3 regions of the Bacillus sp. AK128 genome follow, and region 2 is predicted to be linked to each of the others. Evidence: a T-box and tRNA genes for the amino acid it is inferred to sense, from the RefSeq annotation. Region 2 holds a T-box; the other regions hold tRNA genes.
What was found. The T-box of region 2 lies ahead of tyrS (tyrosine--tRNA ligase). A T-box ahead of a tRNA ligase gene usually reads a tRNA of that ligase, here a tRNA-Tyr.

Region 1 (6,038 bases), 110 kb from region 2:
GATGATAATATTCTTTTAATAGAAAAGGAATGATCCCAGTATGCCAATCATGACAATGCAAAATTGTAGATGAATGGTCCAAATAGGGAATAGCCTCCAGAACTGCTTTACTAAAAAAGGTAAAGCGTTCACCATCATCATAATAACCATACAAGGAATCCCTCTTAAAATAGTACTCATTATCAATAAAATAATAGGTAATTCCGTTCTCTACTAGCTTCTTAAGACCTGCATATTGCCTTCGCCAACCGACCTCAACATCAAAACTATCCATGTATTCCATCTGATTCTTATGCTCTTGAGAAATCGTTCCATATAAAGGCATGATAACAGAAACAGTTGAACCAAGATTTTTTAGTTCACTTGGAAGAGAACCCGCAACATCAGCTAATCCCCCCGTTTTAGCAAAGGGGAGGCACTCAGAAACAGCAAATAATATGTTCATGAATTCATCAACTCTCCCTGTACAGTACCTTTTTCTAAAACAAAAGGAGATTGACTACTACCTATTAATTGAACGTTTGGGCCTATCCTAACATCTTTGTCACAGATTACATGATCCAATCGGCAATCTTCAAAGATTTGACTTTTTTGCATCACGATACTATTCTTCACTATCGTACCTTTTCCAATGGTAACACCACGGAAAATAATACTATTTTCTACATAACCTTGTATCGTACACCCGTTGGCAATAAATGAATTTTTAACCGTTCCACCTTCTACATACCTTGTCGGCGGCTCATCCTTTACCTTTGTGTAGATTGGCCGTTCACTTGTGAACAACTGTTTCCATACTTCTGGCCTTAATAGCTCTAAGCTATGATAATGGTAAGCTTCAATGGATTGAATATGAGCAACATATCCGGTAAAGTCATAGTGTTGTATATAGTACATACTCTGGTTATCCTTGATCACATCCGATAGATAGGTATAACCAGATTTTTTATACTTACAGAATAATTCTAGTAAAAAATCCTTTTTTAACACGTACATATTTAAAAAGCGACCATTCTTCCGAACACATGTAATATCTGCTCCTGTTTCTTTATGACGTTTGAGTACGTCACGTAAGTCAATATTAGCGACCACCTGACAGTTTGCAACGACAACATACTCTTGGGAGCTTCTTAAGAAATAATCCATATTGGCCTCCATATGGGGGAAAGAACCAAAGCTCATTTCACACTCATTGTCATGCTCTGTTGGAGGAAAAAAGAATAACCCATCTTTCTTTCGGTTTAAATCCCAATGCTTTCCTGAACCTATATGGTCCATTAGTGACCGATATTGGTGCTTGGGAAATATTGCAACACTACGGATTCCCGAATTCACCATATTAGATAAAGCAAAATCAATCAGACGATATCTCCCGCCAAATGGAATGACAGAGAGCGATCGTTTAACAGTTAGTGAAGATAAGGAATCACTCACAGTTGAAGCATCAATCAACCCCATCATTGTATCTTTCATAACACGTTCCTCCTAGATATATTAATCAGCCTTACAAGCAGCAATCATCTCTTCAGAAACTAAAATGACATCTTCTGAATCATTAACACAACGTATCTCTGAATCACTTTCAATTTTCATCCCTGAAGGAACAATCGCTCGTTCTATATAAACGTTTTCCCCTATAATAGCATCAGGCATAATAACGGAATCTTTCACAGTTGAGCCTTTTCCAATATGTACACCTTGAAATAAAACTGAATGTTGTACATGTCCTTCAATGACACATCCTTCATTAATTAATGATTGCTGAATAACCGCATCTGGTGATATATATTGAGGTGGTTGGTTGGGATTTACTGAATAAATTCTCCATGATTGATCATATAGATCTAACTCTGATTGATCATTTAATAAATCCATATTGGCTTCCCATAGACTTTTAACCGTCCCAACATCTTTCCAGTAGCCTTTAAATGGGTAAGCAAATAGTTTTTTCTGATTTCTAAGTAAAAGAGGAATCACATCTTTTCCAAAATCATGGCTGGATTGAGGATTGGAATCATCTAATTCAAGAAATTCTTTTAAAACGGAATAAGAGAAAATATAAATTCCCATCGAGGCTAAATTACTTTTAGGAGAGATTGGTTTTTCTTCAAATTCTAGAATATCCATATGCTCACTTGTGTTCATGATCCCAAAACGACTTGCTTCATCCCACTCCACTTCCTTAACCGAAATAGTCACATCTGCACCTTTCTCAATGTGATAGGAGAGCATCTCAGCATAATCCATCTTATAAATATGGTCTCCGGATAAAATGAGTACATAATTAGGATCATACTGACTAATGTAATTCATGTTTTGATATATAGCACTTGCTGTTCCTGTATACCATCTCATACTATCTGATTCCACATATGGTGGTAATACCGTAACGCCTCCATGCTTCCTGTCTAAATCCCATGTACTACCAATACCAATATAAGAATTTAAGACGAGAGGTTGATACTGAGTTAAAATACCAACTGTATCAATTCCTGAATTTGTACAATTACTAAGCGAAAAATCAATGATTCGATACTTCCCACCAAATGGAACAGCGGGTTTTGCTAAGCTTTCTGTAAGAGAATGTAGCCGACTCCCTTTTCCTCCAGCTAGTAGCATAGCTACACAATTTCGTTGAACCATAATCATAGATCTCCTCTCACCCAAAAATAAATAGTAATTATATTAAATATGCTAAGAGAGATGCTTAGATGACAAAAATTTAGTAGATATAATGACCTAAAATTAAAATGAAAGTAATAGCATCATTCCTTAAATATTCAATTAATTCTGGCTTTTTCCTTGCTAAAATGAAAAGGAGTCTAATCTTTCGTATGACAGAATAAGACATAGTTTAGCAAATAAAAAGATATACTATAAAATTTTGGTGAATGATAGAGAGTAGATGTATAGATAGATCATAAATGATGAATAATAGAGTTAGTAGTTTAGGTAGATACGAGGTAAAGAATTAGTTCACGTGAGTGGAATGTATTAGAAGAGTGTATAGGAACCGATTTATCTTCATGATGAGTAAGAGTTCAATAAAGAAGACAAAATAAAAAAACACTGCATAGTGCAGTGCTTTTTGTGATGACCCATACGGGATTCGAACCCGTGTTACCGCCGTGAAAGGGCGGTGTCTTAACCGCTTGACCAATGGGCCGATATAATATATAAGACTGGCGGAGAAGGAGGGATTTGAACCCTCGCGCCGCGTTAACGACCTACACCCTTAGCAGGGGCGCCTCTTCAGCCACTTGAGTACTTCCCCAAAATATGGCTCCACCAGTAGGATTCGAACCTACGACCCTTCGGTTAACAGCCGAATGCTCTACCGCTGAGCTATGGTGGAATAATATAAAAATAAAGATGAGATACTTTATAAAACATTATAAGGTGAGTTATTTTCGCTAGTGCGAAAAAACTATGGTGGGCCTAAATGGACTCGAACCATCGACCTCACGCTTATCAGGCGTGCGCTCTAACCAACTGAGCTATAGGCCCAAATGAGTAATAACTTGTTGGAGCGGGTGATGAGAATCGAACTCACGACATCAGCTTGGAAGGCTGAGGTTTTACCATTAAACTACACCCGCAATATGGCTGGGCTAGCTGGATTCGAACCAACGCATGACGGAGTCAAAGTCCGTTGCCTTACCGCTTGGCTATAGCCCAAAAAATAAAATTAATAAAATATGGGGCGACCGAAGGGAATCGAACCCTCGAATGTCGGAACCACAATCCGATGCGTTAACCACTTCGCCACGATCGCCATAAAATTATATGATGTTATTTTAATAAAACTATGGTGGAGGGGGACGGATTCGAACCGCCGAACCCGGAGGGAGCGGATTTACAGTCCGCCGCGTTTAGCCACTTCGCTACCCCTCCACTATTACAAACATTTTTCTCTCGAAAAAAACTGGTGCCGGCTATAGGATTTGAACCCACGACCTACTGATTACAAGTCAGTTGCTCTACCAACTGAGCTAAGCCGGCATTTTATAAAGTATTTCTAACTCTTGCTCTTATAGTACATGTCGTCCCAATCTCAGGAAGCTAACTCAAGCAGCAACTCGATTGGTACGCTGAAGTATCTCTTAGAAGATTATTCCGACGTGCTCTACCAACTGAGCTAAGCCGGCATACGATACTTACAACAAAAAAAAACAAAAATGGTGGCTCGGGACGGAATCGAACCGCCGACACAAGGATTTTCAGTCCTTTGCTCTACCGACTGAGCTACCGAGCCATCTGTTTAGTTTTAGTTAAAATAATGGCGGTCCCGACGGGAATCGAACCCGCGATCTCCTGCGTGACAGGCAGGCATGTTAACCGCTACACCACGGGACCATTTGGTTGCGGGGGCAGGATTTGAACCTACGACCTTCGGGTTATGAGCCCGACGAGCTACCAGACTGCTCCACCCCGCGATAATATAAATAATTCAATTTTACTAAATGCACTTCATGTCTACTATTACGACCATCCCAATTTTACAAGATGATGGTTCAAGAAGAAAATTGGTATGCTGATGTGGAATCGATGAAGATTATTCAACGTGCTCCACCCGGCGATAATATAAATGTTTCACTTTTATAAATCACTTTTATATCCAGATAAAAATATGGCGGAGGAAGAGGGATTCGAACCCCCGCGCGGTTTGACCCGCCTGTCGGTTTTCAAGACCGATCCCTTCAGCCGGACTTGGGTATTCCTCCGTGTGTTTACAATGGTGGACCTTGTAGGACTCGAACCTACGACCGGACGGTTATGAGCCGTCTGCTCTAACCAGCTGAGCTAAAGGTCCAATTATACTTTTAAATGGTAATAGCGGCGGAGGGAGTCGAACCCACGACCTCACGGGTATGAACCGTACGCTCTAGCCAGCTGAGCTACACCGCCATATTAAAAAGTATTATTGAATGTTTTGCTATTGCAAAAAATTTGGTGGAGCCTAGCGGGATCGAACCGCTGACCTCCTGCGTGCAAGGCAGGCGCTCTCCCAGCTGAGCTAAGGCCCCATAGTCTAATCTTTAATGGTCGGGAAGACAGGATTTGAACCTGCGACCCCCTGGTCCCAAACCAGGTGCTCTACCAAGCTGAGCCACTTCCCGTTCATGAATATGGCGCGCCCGAGAGGAGTCGAACCCCTAACCTTTTGATCCGTAGTCAAACGCTCTATCCAATTGAGCTACGGGCGCTAAAATAGTTTTTTCAAAAAAAACTATGGTGCCGAGGACCGGAATCGAACCGGTACGGTAGTCACCTACCGCAGGATTTTAAGTCCTGTGCGTCTGCCAGTTCCGCCACCCCGGCAATACATGAACTCTTGGAGCGGAAGACGGGATTCGAACCCGCGACCCCCACCTTGGCAAGGTGGTGTTCTACCACTGAACTACTTCCGCAACAATGTATTGCAATAGATTATTTAATTGAATTTGGTGCGGATGAAGGGAGTCGAACCCCCACGCCGTAAGGCGCTAGATCCTAAGTCTAGTGCGTCTGCCAATTCCGCCACATCCGCGCACAAAATGGTGAGCCATGAAGGACTCGAACCTTCGACCCTCTGATTAAAAGTCAGATGCTCTACCGACTGAGCTAATGGCTCTAATTAAGTGGTGCCGGCTATAGGATTTGAACCCACGACCTACTGATTACAAGTCAGTTGCTCTACCAACTGAGCTAAGCCGGCGTATAAAGTTTTATTGTTAGAACATTTTATTTATTAAATATTTTCACTAACGTGAAAAATCTATGGTGGAGGATGACGGGATCGAACCGCCGACCCCCTGCTTGTAAGGCAGGTGCTCTCCCAGCTGAGCTAATCCTCCAAATTTGATACAGCCTGGCAACGTCCTACTCTCACAGGGGCAATGCCCCAACTACCATCGGCGCTGAAGAGCTTAACTTCCGTGTTCGGAATGGGAACGGGTGTGGCCTCTTCGCCATAATTACCAGACTATATTTTGATCACTAGAAACATTAGCGACCTTTTTAATTATACTCATTTTATGAGAAATTACAAGAGGAAA
Region 2 (6,038 bases):
TTCTTCTTGAGGAAATAAAATCGTATTTGGTGCAATTACTTGCAGTACTCCATATACGCCCTGTTTTCCTTTTAATGGAGCATACAGTACTGAAGTTCGATCGGCTACCTTATCCTCCATTTGGATTTCTCCGGTAACAAATGCTTGTGTTACAGCTATATTTGATTCATCATATTGAATCTCTTTAATCGGTAAATTATTTAGATGGTTGTAGTCATGAGATAAAAGCAAATAATAGGTAAACCCTGGATAAACTTCTCTCAAGGTTTCGATGACTTCTTTTAAAACATCATCCATATTCATAGATGAATGGAATTTGGAGGTCACTCGATATAACTGTTCGTAACGCCTATGCTCCTCAGAAAAATCCACATACTCGTTTATTTTGTTGATTAGATTAGAAAAAATTGGAACAAGTTCATCCCACTTTGACTCTTCAGGTAATTTGTTCACAGATAAAAATGTAATTCCTACTAATAATTGTTTCGTATTCTTTACTAACACCGGTATGTATACTTCATAGTTGGAAGAAGTGGAGATAATTTTTACTTTACCTTCTTCGAGGATCTCAGTTCTGGAGGAGAAGTGTAGGTCAGCATTATTCATCACTTCAGGGCTAGTGGAGCATACCATGATTACTTTCTTGCTGAATTCATCTTTGGAGTAAATAGCAACTACCTGAGCATGATAATATTCTCGAATTTGTGTTAAAAGCTCATTATATATATCTTGTCGGCTAGCTATTTGACTTTTAAATAAGAGGTCAAATAGTCCTCCTTTTAAATCTAGGAGAAGTTTCTTTTCATCATTCATCTTTAATCACCTATATTATCTTGAGTACACACTTATTTAATTATACCATTTATAAATATTTTTGGTAAAAATTAATCCTATTTCTTTTAGTTTTAATACAGAATATGTATTGCTTGCATGATTGACATTACGTTATGAAAATAATATAATAGCATTTGTGTAAAATACTGCAGCCTAAATTGGTACATTTGTTGTTCATTTTATTCCCGTACTAGGATCATGTGGCGAAATTTCTTCTCCCATCTTCTTTTAGTATGAGCTATATCGAGTAACTCCCTGCTGCTGGAGCGAGGATATAACATGTAATAAAATGTCATAAATCAATGCCCGTTACGGTTTTTATTTTATGCAAAATAAAAACACGAAGGAGGAGTCATATTATGGCTCGTTATACAGGTCCAAGTTGGAAATTATCACGTCGTTTAGGTATCTCTTTAAGTGGTACTGGTAAAGAATTAGAAAAGCGTCCTTACGCTCCTGGACAACATGGTCCAAACCAACGTAAAAAATTATCAGAATACGGTTTACAATTACAAGAAAAGCAGAAGCTTCGTCATATGTTCGGAGTAAATGAGCGTCAATTCCGTCGCACATTTGATGCTGCTGGTAAAATGACTGGTATCTACGGTGAAAACTTCATGATTCTATTAGAATCTCGTTTAGATAACTTAGTTTACCGTCTTGGCTTAGCTCGTACTCGTCGTGGAGCTCGTCAATTAGTAAACCACGGTCACATCTTAGTTGATGGATCACGTGTTGATATTCCATCATACCGCGTAAAGCCTGGACAAACTATTGCTCTACGTGAAAAATCTCAAAACCTATCTGCAGTTAAAGAATCAGTTGAAGTAAACAACTTCGTACCTGATTACTTATCATTTGATGCAGAAAAGCTTGAAGGTACTTACACTCGTCTTCCTGAGCGTTCTGAACTTCCAGCTGAAATCAACGAATCATTAATCGTAGAATTCTATTCTCGTTAATAAGAGGAACCCCGCTGAAATATCAGTGGGGTTTTTGTTATTCTATCCCAACTTCAGCTATTATTTTGCAAAAGTTTGTTAAAAACTTGATACAATATCTAATAAATACTGAATCATACACCTAACCCTGCTAATGAATCAAGCTATTCCATGAACTTTTTTGATTATTCCGCGATAAATATAGCAATTCCACGATTTCTGTTCATAATCCCGCGAAAAATTCATTTATTCCACGATTCTCCCTCTTAATTCCGCAAAAGCAATGATTTATATTTCCCCTTCCCTAGATGGAAGTAATAAAGCCACCTCCATGGTCTGGAGGTGGCCTTTCATTTAAACAAATTTAATTAAATAATACTTCTTCTTCCCTCGACGAATCACGGTGTACGCATTCTCAATACGGTGTTGATCTGAAACAACAAAATCTATTTCCTGAATTCTCTCACCATTAATATAGATTGCCCCATTTGAGATGTCCTCCCGAGCCTGTCGCTTGGATGGGGATATCTTACTTTGAACGAGTAGATCAACGAGAACAGGTTGGTCTGTCGAAGCAAATTCAAAGGATGGAACATCTTTAAATCCTTCTTTGATTTCTTCTCCAGTTAGTTCAGCGATACTTCCGCTGAATAATGCTTCTGAGATTCTGATAGCCTGTTTAAGTGATTCTTCACCATGAACGAACTTCGTTACCTCTTCTGCAAGTGTCTTTTGGGCCGTTCTCTTTTCAGGAGCATCTGCCATTTCCTGTTCAATTGCTTCAATTTCATCTTTTGTTAGGAAGGTAAAGCATTTAATAAACTTCATAACATCACGGTCATCCGTATTAATCCAGAACTGGTAGAATTCATATGGTGAAACTTTTTCGCGATCTAACCAGATCGTACCTGATTCTGTTTTACCAAACTTGGTTCCATCCGCTTTTGTGACAAGAGAAGCCGTTAAACCAAACGCTTTCGAATCCTCGACAGATTTTCTAATTAGTTCAAGCCCCGCTGTTATATTACCCCATTGATCACTTCCACCTATTTGTAATCGAACACCTTGTGTTTCATATAGTTTTAAGAAATCATAGGACTGTAGAATCATATAACTAAACTCTGTAAATGAAATTCCCGCATCAAGCCTTGACTGTACGGAATCCTTTGCTAGCATATAATTTAATCCAAAGCTTTTCCCGACATCTCTTAGAAAAGAGATAACGTCAAGTTTGCCAATCCAGTCATAATTATTAGCAATGGTTGCCGGGTTTTCCGGATGTTCAAAATCCAAAAAACGAGCTAATTGATTTCTAATCTTGTCAGTAAATTGTACAACCACATCTGAAGAATTAAGGGTACGCTCGTTTGCCTTACCACTTGGATCTCCAATTAACCCAGTCGCTCCTCCCACTAATGCAACTGGAGAATGTCCTGCTAACTGAAAGCGTCGTAACGTCACAATTTGAAGTAAGTTTCCGATATGAAGGCTATCTGCAGTTGGATCAAAACCACAATAGAGTTTAATTTTCTCCTCGGCTAATACCTTCTCTAGGCCCTCTTGATCAGTTACCTGATGAATTAGCCCGCGAAATTCTAAGTCTTTTAATAAATCCATTCTAAATACCCCTCTCTTTCATGAATACAACTCTAGGAACACAAAAAAACTCCTCCCCAAAAAAAGGGACGAGTTATTAATCGCGGTACCACCCTTGTTGAAAGCAAATTGCCTTCCACTCAAGATTCATTAACGGTTTAATCCGTCTTTTGCTACTATCATTCACAAAAGATGCTCAAGGATGTAATTCGTGTGTTAATTTGTACTGATTTTCACCAACCATCAGCTCTCTAAAACAGGGAAAACCACACTACTTGATTCCTATCATTGCTTACTTTTATTCAATTAATCAATTTCTTATACAAATAAATACCATAGAAAGCAAGCTAATGTCAAATCAACCATTCAATAACCCATTCAGTTATTGGTTTATTTTTCCTGCAGTATGTCTTTTTGTGTATGTAAAATTGTAATTATAATGTGCTATAATATATTTGATTTAGGGGGAGTGTTATGAGGATTAACAAATCAATGATTAAAGAATACTTACAAACCTTTAAAGATGCATTATTTAGCAAAAAGACAGTAAAGGTATTCTCAGTTTCATACAAAGTCATGTGGAATCTATTTTTAGTTTTTATAGTAATAGGATTAATGAGTGCATTCTTTGCTGGTGGAGTTGGAGCCGGATATTTTGCATCTCTCGTTAAGGACGAGCCAATTCGAAGCTTTGATAGCATGCAAAAAGACATTTATAACTACGAAGAGACCTCTGAGGTCTACTTTGCAAACAACGTCTACTTAGGTGAGCTACGTTCTGATTTATATCGTGAGGAAGTAGGGTTATCTGACATTTCTCCTCATTTAATAGATGCAGTAATTGCAACTGAGGACCAGTACTTTTATGAACATAATGGTGTAGTTCCAAAAGCCATATTACGTGCTTTATTACAGGAGGTCACTAATTCCCAAACTCAAACGGGAGGAAGTACCCTTACCCAGCAGCTAATAAAAAACCAAATCTTATCTAGTGAAGTTTCTTTTGAACGTAAAGCAAAGGAAATCCTCCTAGCTATGCGCCTAGAGCAATTCTTTGAAAAAGAAGAGATTATTGAAACTTACCTTAATGTTGCAACATTTGGACGGAATAGTTCGGGAGATAATATTGCCGGCGTAAAAACGGCAGCCCTTGGAATTTTTAATGTGGAGCCAAAGGACTTAAATCTAGCTCAAGCGGCTTTCATCGCTGGTCTTCCACAAAGCCCGTTTGGTTATACTCCATTTACTAATGCTGGTGAAATTAAAAATAATCTTCAACCAGGATTAGATCGGATGAAAACTGTATTAAGTAGGATGCTTACAGCAGAAAAAATTACCCAAGAGCAATATGATGAAGCAATAGCATTTGATTTAGTCGCTAGCTTTGCACCAGCAAAACCTTCTCCTACAGAGGATTATCCTTGGCTGACAGCCGAGATAGAACTGCGTTCAAAGGAAATTATTGCAGATCAGCTCGCGACAAAGGATGGCTATGAAAAAGAAGATCTACTAAATGATAGCGAATTACATCAATCCTATTTGACTCTAGCAGACACGACAATGAGACAGAATGGATATAAAATCTACACAACAATAGACAAAGACATATATGACCGTATGCAAGTAGTAGCAGAGGAATTCCAATACTACGGTCAAGATAAGACTGAAGAAAAGGAAAACCCGGATACTGGTGAAGTTGAAAAAGTAGTTGAGCCTGTTGAGGTTGGTGCAGTTTTACTTGAAAATAAGACAGGTAAAATTATTAGTTTTGTGGCTGGGCGCGATCATAGTCGAGAGCAAATGAATCATGCATTACGAGCAAAGCGTCAAAATGGTTCGACGATGAAACCACTTGTTGTGTATGCACCAGGTATGGAGCTTGGTCAAATCCAACCAGGTACTGTTTTTGTAGATGTTGATGTCACGATTCCAACAGGAAATGAACCATGGAGTCCAAGCAACTTTGGTGGAAATCACTATGGATTTGTTTCTGCTCGTACATCCCTTGCAAAATCTCATAACGTACCTGCTGCTATTGGGTATACTAAGATCATTAATCAGCGACCTTCTACCTTCTTAGAAAAAATGGGCTTCACAAGCCTAACAGAAGGCGATCATACCAATCTATCTCTATCTCTAGGTGGAATGGAAACTGGGGTAACCGTTGAAGAGAATGTAAACGCCTATGCAACATTTGCAAATGGTGGTAAATTCATCGATGGATATATGATTGAAAAGATCGAAACAAAGGATGGAGAAGTCATCTTCCAACACGAAACAGAGGAAGTAGAAGTATTTTCTCCACAAACAGCTTACCTAACTATTGATATGATGAGAGACGTAATACGAGGAGGAACCGCTTCAGGTGTACCTTCGATGCTTAAATTCTCTTCTGATTGGGCAGGTAAAACCGGAACTTCTCAGGAGTATAGAGACTCTTGGTTTGTTGCTTCTAATCCAAATGTTACATTTGGTACATGGATTGGTTATGATACTCCAAAACGATTAGAGGCTTACAAAGGACTTTCCTACTCAAAAAGAGGTCAAATGATCTGGGCACAATTAATGAATGCAGCCTATGACATTAGACCAGAGTTAGTTAAATCTAATGAGACATTCAAAATGCCAGGTGGTATTGTTAGAAGATCATATTGTACGATTTCAGGT
Region 3 (6,038 bases), 1.8 Mb from region 2:
ACAAGTCGAGCAGGGACGAAAGTCGGGCTTAGTGATCCGGTGGTTCCGCATGGAAGGGCCATCGCTCAACGGATAAAAGCTACCCCGGGGATAACAGGCTTATCTCCCCCAAGAGTCCACATCGACGGGGAGGTTTGGCACCTCGATGTCGGCTCATCGCATCCTGGGGCTGTAGTCGGTCCCAAGGGTTGGGCTGTTCGCCCATTAAAGCGGTACGCGAGCTGGGTTCAGAACGTCGTGAGACAGTTCGGTCCCTATCCGTCGTGGGCGTAGGAAATTTGAGAGGAGCTGTCCTTAGTACGAGAGGACCGGGATGGACACACCGCTGGTGTACCAGTTGTTCTGCCAAGGGCATCGCTGGGTAGCTATGTGTGGACGGGATAAGTGCTGAAAGCATCTAAGCATGAAGCCCCCCTCAAGATGAGATTTCCCATTCTTTGAAGTAAGACCCCTGAAAGACGATCAGGTTGATAGGTCTGAGGTGGAAGCGTGGCGACACGTGGAGCTGACAGATACTAATAGGTCGAGGACTTAACCATATTTAAATGACATTCTTGCATACGATATTATCTAGTTTTGAGGGAACAATCCCTTATTGGTTTGGTGGTGATGGCGAAGAGGATACACCCGTTCCCATTCCGAACACGGAAGTTAAGCTCTTCAGCGCCGATGGTAGTTGGGGCATTGCCCCTGTGAGAGTAGGACGTCGCCAAGCAATGACTCTAATGAAAAATGATTTCTGGAAAAAAGTTCACATTGAATGTAATTATTAATCATGATACATTAAGGGTCGTTAAATGTTCCAAGAAAATAAATGTGGAGGATTAGCTCAGCTGGGAGAGCACCTGCCTTACAAGCAGGGGGTCGGCGGTTCGAACCCGTCATCCTCCACCAAATATTTTTCACGTTAGTGAAAAATGAAATATCTATTGATAAATAATGTTATTAGTAACATTTCTTATGATGGAGATTTTAATTCTATAGCTGGCACCATTATATGAGAGCCATTAGCTCAGTCGGTAGAGCATCTGACTTTTAATCAGAGGGTCGAAGGTTCGAGTCCTTCATGGCTCACCATTTTGTGCGCGGATGTGGCGGAATTGGCAGACGCACTAGACTTAGGATCTAGCGCCTTACGGCGTGGGGGTTCGACTCCCTTCATCCGCACCAAATGTAATTAAATAATTTATTGCAATACATTGTTGCGGAAGTAGTTCAGTGGTAGAACACCACCTTGCCAAGGTGGGGGTCGCGGGTTCGAATCCCGTCTTCCGCTCCAAGAGTTTATGTATTGCCGGGGTGGCGGAACTGGCAGACGCACAGGACTTAAAATCCTGCGGTAGGTGACTACCGTACCGGTTCGATTCCGGTCCTCGGCACCAAAGCTTTTGCAGAAGTAAATCAAATCTATTAGCGCCCGTAGCTCAATTGGATAGAGCGTTTGACTACGGATCAAAAGGTTAGGGGTTCGACTCCTCTCGGGCGCGCCAAATTTTAACGGGAAGTGGCTCAGCTTGGTAGAGCACCTGGTTTGGGACCAGGGGGTCGCAGGTTCAAATCCTGTCTTCCCGACCATTAAACACCATAATAAGGGGCCTTAGCTCAGCTGGGAGAGCGCCTGCCTTGCACGCAGGAGGTCAGCGGTTCGATCCCGCTAGGCTCCACCAAAGTGTTTTGTAAATGGATAAAAATACAAAACATTTAACAAATTTTTTATGGCGGTGTAGCTCAGCTGGCTAGAGCGTACGGTTCATACCCGTGAGGTCGTGGGTTCGACTCCCTCCGCCGCTATTAACCCAAAACTAAGAATGAACCTTTAGCTCAGTTGTTTAGAGCAGACGGCTCATAACCGTCCGGTAGTAGGTTCGAGTCCTACAAGGTCCATAAAATACGGAGGAATACCCAAGTCCGGCTGAAGGGATCGGTCTTGAAAACCGACAGGCGGGTCAAACCGCGCGGGGGTTCGAATCCCTCTTCCTCCGCCATATGTTTAATTAGAAACATTTAAAAAGTAGTTAATGAATAATTTTCATTGATTCAACATCAGAATACTGATTTTCCTTCTTGAATACATCATCTTGCAAAATTGGTATGGTCGTAATAGTAGACATGAAATGCATGTAGTAAAATTGAATTATTTATATTATCGCGGGGTGGAGCAGTCTGGTAGCTCGTCGGGCTCATAACCCGAAGGTCGTAGGTTCAAATCCTGCCCCCGCAACCAAATGGTCCCGTGGTGTAGCGACGAGCGATACTTCGATAAATAAACATCGAGTTGTCCCGCCGCATTAGCATCAATGAATTTTCTAGTAGAGGAAGGGACAGTTGTATCAGCACTAGCTGGATGCATTAATTTTAAATTGAGTTTCTGAAATGGTCCCGTGGTGTAGCGACGAGCGAAACTTCGATGAATAAACATCGAGTTGTCCCGACGCATGGGCATCAATGAATTTTCTAGTAGAGGAAGGGACAGTTGTATCAGCACTAGCTGGATGCATTAATTTTAAATTGAGTTTTTGAAATGGTCCCGTGGTGTAGCGGTTAACATGCCTGCCTGTCACGCAGGAGATCGCGGGTTCGATTCCCGTCGGGACCGCCATTATTGCAACTGAAATTAATTAAATGGCTCGGTAGCTCAGTCGGTAGAGCAAAGGACTGAAAATCCTTGTGTCGGCGGTTCGATTCCGTCCCGAGCCACCATTTTGCTTTTTTGCTGTTAGTATAGTATGCCGGCTTAGCTCAGTTGGTAGAGCACGTCGGAATTATCTCCTTAGCAATATCATCAGCGTACTAATCTAGATGCTTCTTGAGTTAGCTTCCTGAGATTGGGACGACAAATATTAGAAGTTTTATAGTTAGGGCTATTTTTTCAAAATGCCGGCTTAGCTCAGTTGGTAGAGCAACTGACTTGTAATCAGTAGGTCGTGGGTTCAAATCCTATAGCCGGCACCATCATTTTTATGATGAAAAAGTTATTCTGTAAGTGGAGGGGTAGCGAAGTGGCTAAACGCGGCGGACTGTAAATCCGCTCCCTCAGGGTTCGGCGGTTCGAATCCGTCCCCCTCCACCAAAGTTTTTTCGCGTCTGCGAAAATAACTTTCCTTATTTCGGGTGTTTAGAAAAAAACTATCCTTAGTAAAGTTACATCTCTATTAAATTTTTATAGGGGTATAGTTTAAAGGTAGAACGAAGGTCTCCAAAACCTTTGGTGTGGGTTCAATTCCTACTACCCCTGCCAAAAGTGATTATGGCGATCGTGGCGAAGTGGTTAACGCATCGGATTGTGGTTCCGACATTCGAGGGTTCGATTCCCTTCGGTCGCCCCATATTTTATTTTTAATTTTTTGGGCTATAGCCAAGCGGTAAGGCAACGGACTTTGACTCCGTCATGCGTTGGTTCGAATCCAGCTAGCCCAGCCATTTGCGGGTGTAGTTTAATGGTAAAACCTCAGCCTTCCAAGCTGATGTCGTGAGTTCGATTCTCATCACCCGCTTAATCTTTGTACTAATGAATGGGCCTATAGCTCAGTTGGTTAGAGCGCACGCCTGATAAGCGTGAGGTCGATGGTTCGAGTCCATTTAGGCCCATCAAAGTTTTTTCGCGTTAGCGAAAATAACTTACCTTATTATTTTGTATAAAGAATCTTGTTTGTATTTGTACATCATTCCACTATTCCACCATAGCTCAGCGGTAGAGCATTCGGCTGTTAACCGAAGGGTCGTAGGTTCGAATCCTACTGGTGGAGCCATATTTTGGGGAAGTACTCAAGTGGCTGAAGAGGCGCCCCTGCTAAGGGTGTAGGTCGTTAACGCGGCGCGAGGGTTCAAATCCCTCCTTCTCCGCCAGTCTCATATTCATATCGGCCCATTGGTCAAGCGGTTAAGACACCGCCCTTTCACGGCGGTAACACGGGTTCGAATCCCGTATGGGTCATCAAATCTAACACTGCAGCAATTCGCAGTGTTTTTTATATGTATCCAGTAAAAGGTATGATCTAAAAATAGGAGTCATCTACATACTATAATTGTTTATTAATTTCTCAAATAAAATAGAAAAAGGAGGCTATGCCCCTTCTTCCATAAATCGAAGCATTATTGATTTTTCTTTCGTTTTTTATTGTTTTGTCGTTGTTCAGCTGTTAATGGTTCATTCTGGAATTCTTCATTATATCCTGCACCTACTCCTTGAGCACTTGCTGCATTCATTCCTGGAATGACGTGATTTGCTTTACGCTTTGCCATCTACCTCACCTCCGTAGTTATATAATGAGTCATCTAGGAGAAAAATATGTTAGTAAAGAAAATTCAACAAGGAGAAATCACTTTTGGTTTTTTTTCAATAAGAAATCCTTATAACAAACCATAACTTTCTTTTTATTTACTTATGTATATACTTGTATTAAGATAAAAAGGTAGGTAGTAGAAGGATTGCTAAAATTGTTCAGTGAGCTTTCTGTTAATATGAATGAAAAGGGGGAGTACTCGTGGCTACAAACGATGTATTCAAATCACGTTCATCCTTTGAGGTGAATGGAAAGAAGTACAATTATTATAATTTAAAAGCCCTTGAAGAAGCAGGGATTGGAAATGTGTCCCGCTTACCTTACTCAATCAAAGTTTTATTAGAATCAGTTTTACGTCAGTATGACGGCCGTGTGATTACAAAAGAACACGTTGAAAACTTAGCAAAATGGGGAACGGATGAACTGAAGGAAGTAGACGTACCGTTTAAACCTTCACGTGTCATTCTTCAGGACTTTACAGGGGTTCCTGCTGTAGTTGACTTAGCATCATTAAGAAAAGCAATGGCTGATTTAGGTGGAGACCCTCAAAAAATTAACCCAGAAAAGCCAGTGGATCTTGTAATTGACCACTCTGTTCAGGTTGACAGAGCTGGGACAGCAGATGCATTAGCTTTCAATATGGATCTTGAGTTTGAACGTAACGCAGAGCGTTATAATTTCTTAAGCTGGGCAACAAAAGCATTTGATAACTATCGTGCTGTTCCTCCTGCAACAGGAATTGTTCACCAAGTAAACTTAGAATACTTAGCAAACGTTGTTCATGCTGTAGAAGGTGAAAATGGTGAATTTGAAGCGTTCCCAGATTCTTTAGTTGGTACTGATTCACATACTACAATGATTAACGGCATTGGAGTTTTAGGTTGGGGTGTAGGTGGTATTGAAGCGGAAGCTGGAATGCTAGGACAACCTTCTTATTTCCCTGTACCAGAGGTAATTGGAGTTAAGCTTGTAGGAGACCTTCCAAATGGTACTACAGCAACTGACTTAGCTTTAAAGGTTACTCAAGTACTTCGTGCTAAAGGTGTAGTTAATAAATTCGTTGAATTCTTTGGTCCTGGTGTTGCTAAACTACCACTTGCAGACCGTGCTACGATTGCCAATATGGCACCTGAATACGGAGCTACCTGTGGTTTCTTCCCAGTTGACGATGAAGCACTTTCATACTTACGTCTAACTGGTCGTGATGAACAGTTAATTAGTGTAGTAGAACAATATTCTAAAGAGAATGGTTTATTCTTTACTCCTGATGCAGAAGAGCCTGTATTTACAAATGTTGTTGAAATCAATCTTTCTGAAATAGAAGCTAATCTTTCAGGTCCTAAGCGTCCTCAAGATTTAATTCCACTTTCAATGATGAAAGAGTCATTCAACAAGGCTCTAACAGCTCCTGCTGGTAACCAAGGGTTTGGTTTAAAGCCAACTGACCTAACTAAGGAAGTTACGGTTAAGTTCAACAATGGTGATGAAACAACTATGAAAACAGGTGCTGTTGCGATTGCAGCGATTACTAGCTGTACAAACACATCTAACCCATATGTATTGATTGCTTCTGGACTTGTAGCGAAGAAGGCAGTTGAAAAAGGGTTAGAGGTACCGAAGTACGTTAAGACCTCTTTAGCTCCTGGTTCAAAGGTGGTAACAGGGTACCTAGAGAACTCTGGTTTATTACCTTACCTAGAGAAATTAGGATTTAATACAGTAGGGTATGGCTGTACAACATGTATCGGTAACTCA

Region 1: it has a tRNA-Tyr gene. The T-box ahead of tyrS (tyrosine--tRNA ligase) is inferred to sense a tRNA for this amino acid. The anticodon was not compared.
Region 3: it has a tRNA-Tyr gene. The T-box ahead of tyrS (tyrosine--tRNA ligase) is inferred to sense a tRNA for this amino acid. The anticodon was not compared.

What each region holds. Positions count from the first base shown of each region.
Region 1 is NZ_CP096379.1:824,111-830,148, reverse strand. Features, by position in the region: gene glgA (glycogen synthase GlgA) at 1-445, opposite strand, end outside; gene M1D60_RS03895 (GlgC family sugar phosphate nucleotidyltransferase) at 442-1,473, opposite strand; gene M1D60_RS03890 (glucose-1-phosphate adenylyltransferase) at 1,495-2,643, opposite strand; tRNA gene M1D60_RS03885 (tRNA-Glu) at 3,095-3,166, opposite strand; tRNA gene M1D60_RS03880 (tRNA-Ser) at 3,184-3,274, opposite strand; tRNA gene M1D60_RS03875 (tRNA-Asn) at 3,281-3,355, opposite strand; tRNA gene M1D60_RS03870 (tRNA-Ile) at 3,431-3,507, opposite strand; tRNA gene M1D60_RS03865 (tRNA-Gly) at 3,526-3,599, opposite strand; tRNA gene M1D60_RS03860 (tRNA-Gln) at 3,604-3,678, opposite strand; tRNA gene M1D60_RS03855 (tRNA-His) at 3,700-3,775, opposite strand; tRNA gene M1D60_RS03850 (tRNA-Tyr) at 3,810-3,894, opposite strand; tRNA gene M1D60_RS03845 (tRNA-Thr) at 3,927-4,002, opposite strand; tRNA gene M1D60_RS03840 (tRNA-Phe) at 4,180-4,255, opposite strand; tRNA gene M1D60_RS03835 (tRNA-Asp) at 4,281-4,356, opposite strand; tRNA gene M1D60_RS03830 (tRNA-Met) at 4,360-4,436, opposite strand; tRNA gene M1D60_RS03825 (tRNA-Ser) at 4,632-4,724, opposite strand; tRNA gene M1D60_RS03820 (tRNA-Ile) at 4,737-4,813, opposite strand; tRNA gene M1D60_RS03815 (tRNA-Met) at 4,835-4,908, opposite strand; tRNA gene M1D60_RS03810 (tRNA-Ala) at 4,952-5,027, opposite strand; tRNA gene M1D60_RS03805 (tRNA-Pro) at 5,044-5,120, opposite strand; tRNA gene M1D60_RS03800 (tRNA-Arg) at 5,131-5,207, opposite strand; tRNA gene M1D60_RS03795 (tRNA-Leu) at 5,234-5,322, opposite strand; tRNA gene M1D60_RS03790 (tRNA-Gly) at 5,337-5,411, opposite strand; tRNA gene M1D60_RS03785 (tRNA-Leu) at 5,446-5,530, opposite strand; tRNA gene M1D60_RS03780 (tRNA-Lys) at 5,539-5,614, opposite strand; tRNA gene M1D60_RS03775 (tRNA-Thr) at 5,623-5,698, opposite strand; tRNA gene M1D60_RS03770 (tRNA-Val) at 5,762-5,837, opposite strand; rRNA gene rrf (5S ribosomal RNA) at 5,850-5,965, opposite strand.
Region 2 is NZ_CP096379.1:931,308-937,345, reverse strand. Features, by position in the region: gene M1D60_RS04425 (diguanylate cyclase domain-containing protein) at 1-813, opposite strand, end outside; gene rpsD (30S ribosomal protein S4) at 1,194-1,796, shown strand; gene tyrS (tyrosine--tRNA ligase) at 2,130-3,392, opposite strand; T-box leader at 3,454-3,669, opposite strand; gene M1D60_RS04410 (transglycosylase domain-containing protein) at 3,846-6,038, shown strand, end outside.
Region 3 is NZ_CP096379.1:2,697,755-2,703,792, reverse strand. Features, by position in the region: rRNA gene M1D60_RS13530 (23S ribosomal RNA) at 1-539, shown strand, start outside; rRNA gene rrf (5S ribosomal RNA) at 600-715, shown strand; tRNA gene M1D60_RS13520 (tRNA-Val) at 819-894, shown strand; tRNA gene M1D60_RS13515 (tRNA-Lys) at 1,002-1,077, shown strand; tRNA gene M1D60_RS13510 (tRNA-Leu) at 1,086-1,170, shown strand; tRNA gene M1D60_RS13505 (tRNA-Gly) at 1,205-1,279, shown strand; tRNA gene M1D60_RS13500 (tRNA-Leu) at 1,294-1,382, shown strand; tRNA gene M1D60_RS13495 (tRNA-Arg) at 1,414-1,490, shown strand; tRNA gene M1D60_RS13490 (tRNA-Pro) at 1,499-1,575, shown strand; tRNA gene M1D60_RS13485 (tRNA-Ala) at 1,592-1,667, shown strand; tRNA gene M1D60_RS13480 (tRNA-Met) at 1,718-1,791, shown strand; tRNA gene M1D60_RS13475 (tRNA-Ile) at 1,811-1,884, shown strand; tRNA gene M1D60_RS13470 (tRNA-Ser) at 1,893-1,985, shown strand; tRNA gene M1D60_RS13465 (tRNA-Met) at 2,148-2,224, shown strand; tRNA gene M1D60_RS13460 (tRNA-Asp) at 2,524-2,599, shown strand; tRNA gene M1D60_RS13455 (tRNA-Phe) at 2,625-2,700, shown strand; tRNA gene M1D60_RS13450 (tRNA-Thr) at 2,877-2,952, shown strand; tRNA gene M1D60_RS13445 (tRNA-Tyr) at 2,986-3,070, shown strand; tRNA gene M1D60_RS13440 (tRNA-Trp) at 3,165-3,238, shown strand; tRNA gene M1D60_RS13435 (tRNA-His) at 3,251-3,326, shown strand; tRNA gene M1D60_RS13430 (tRNA-Gln) at 3,346-3,420, shown strand; tRNA gene M1D60_RS13425 (tRNA-Gly) at 3,424-3,494, shown strand; tRNA gene M1D60_RS13420 (tRNA-Ile) at 3,515-3,588, shown strand; tRNA gene M1D60_RS13415 (tRNA-Asn) at 3,675-3,749, shown strand; tRNA gene M1D60_RS13410 (tRNA-Ser) at 3,756-3,846, shown strand; tRNA gene M1D60_RS13405 (tRNA-Glu) at 3,863-3,934, shown strand; gene sspO (small acid-soluble spore protein O) at 4,093-4,242, opposite strand; gene acnA (aconitate hydratase AcnA) at 4,485-6,038, shown strand, end outside.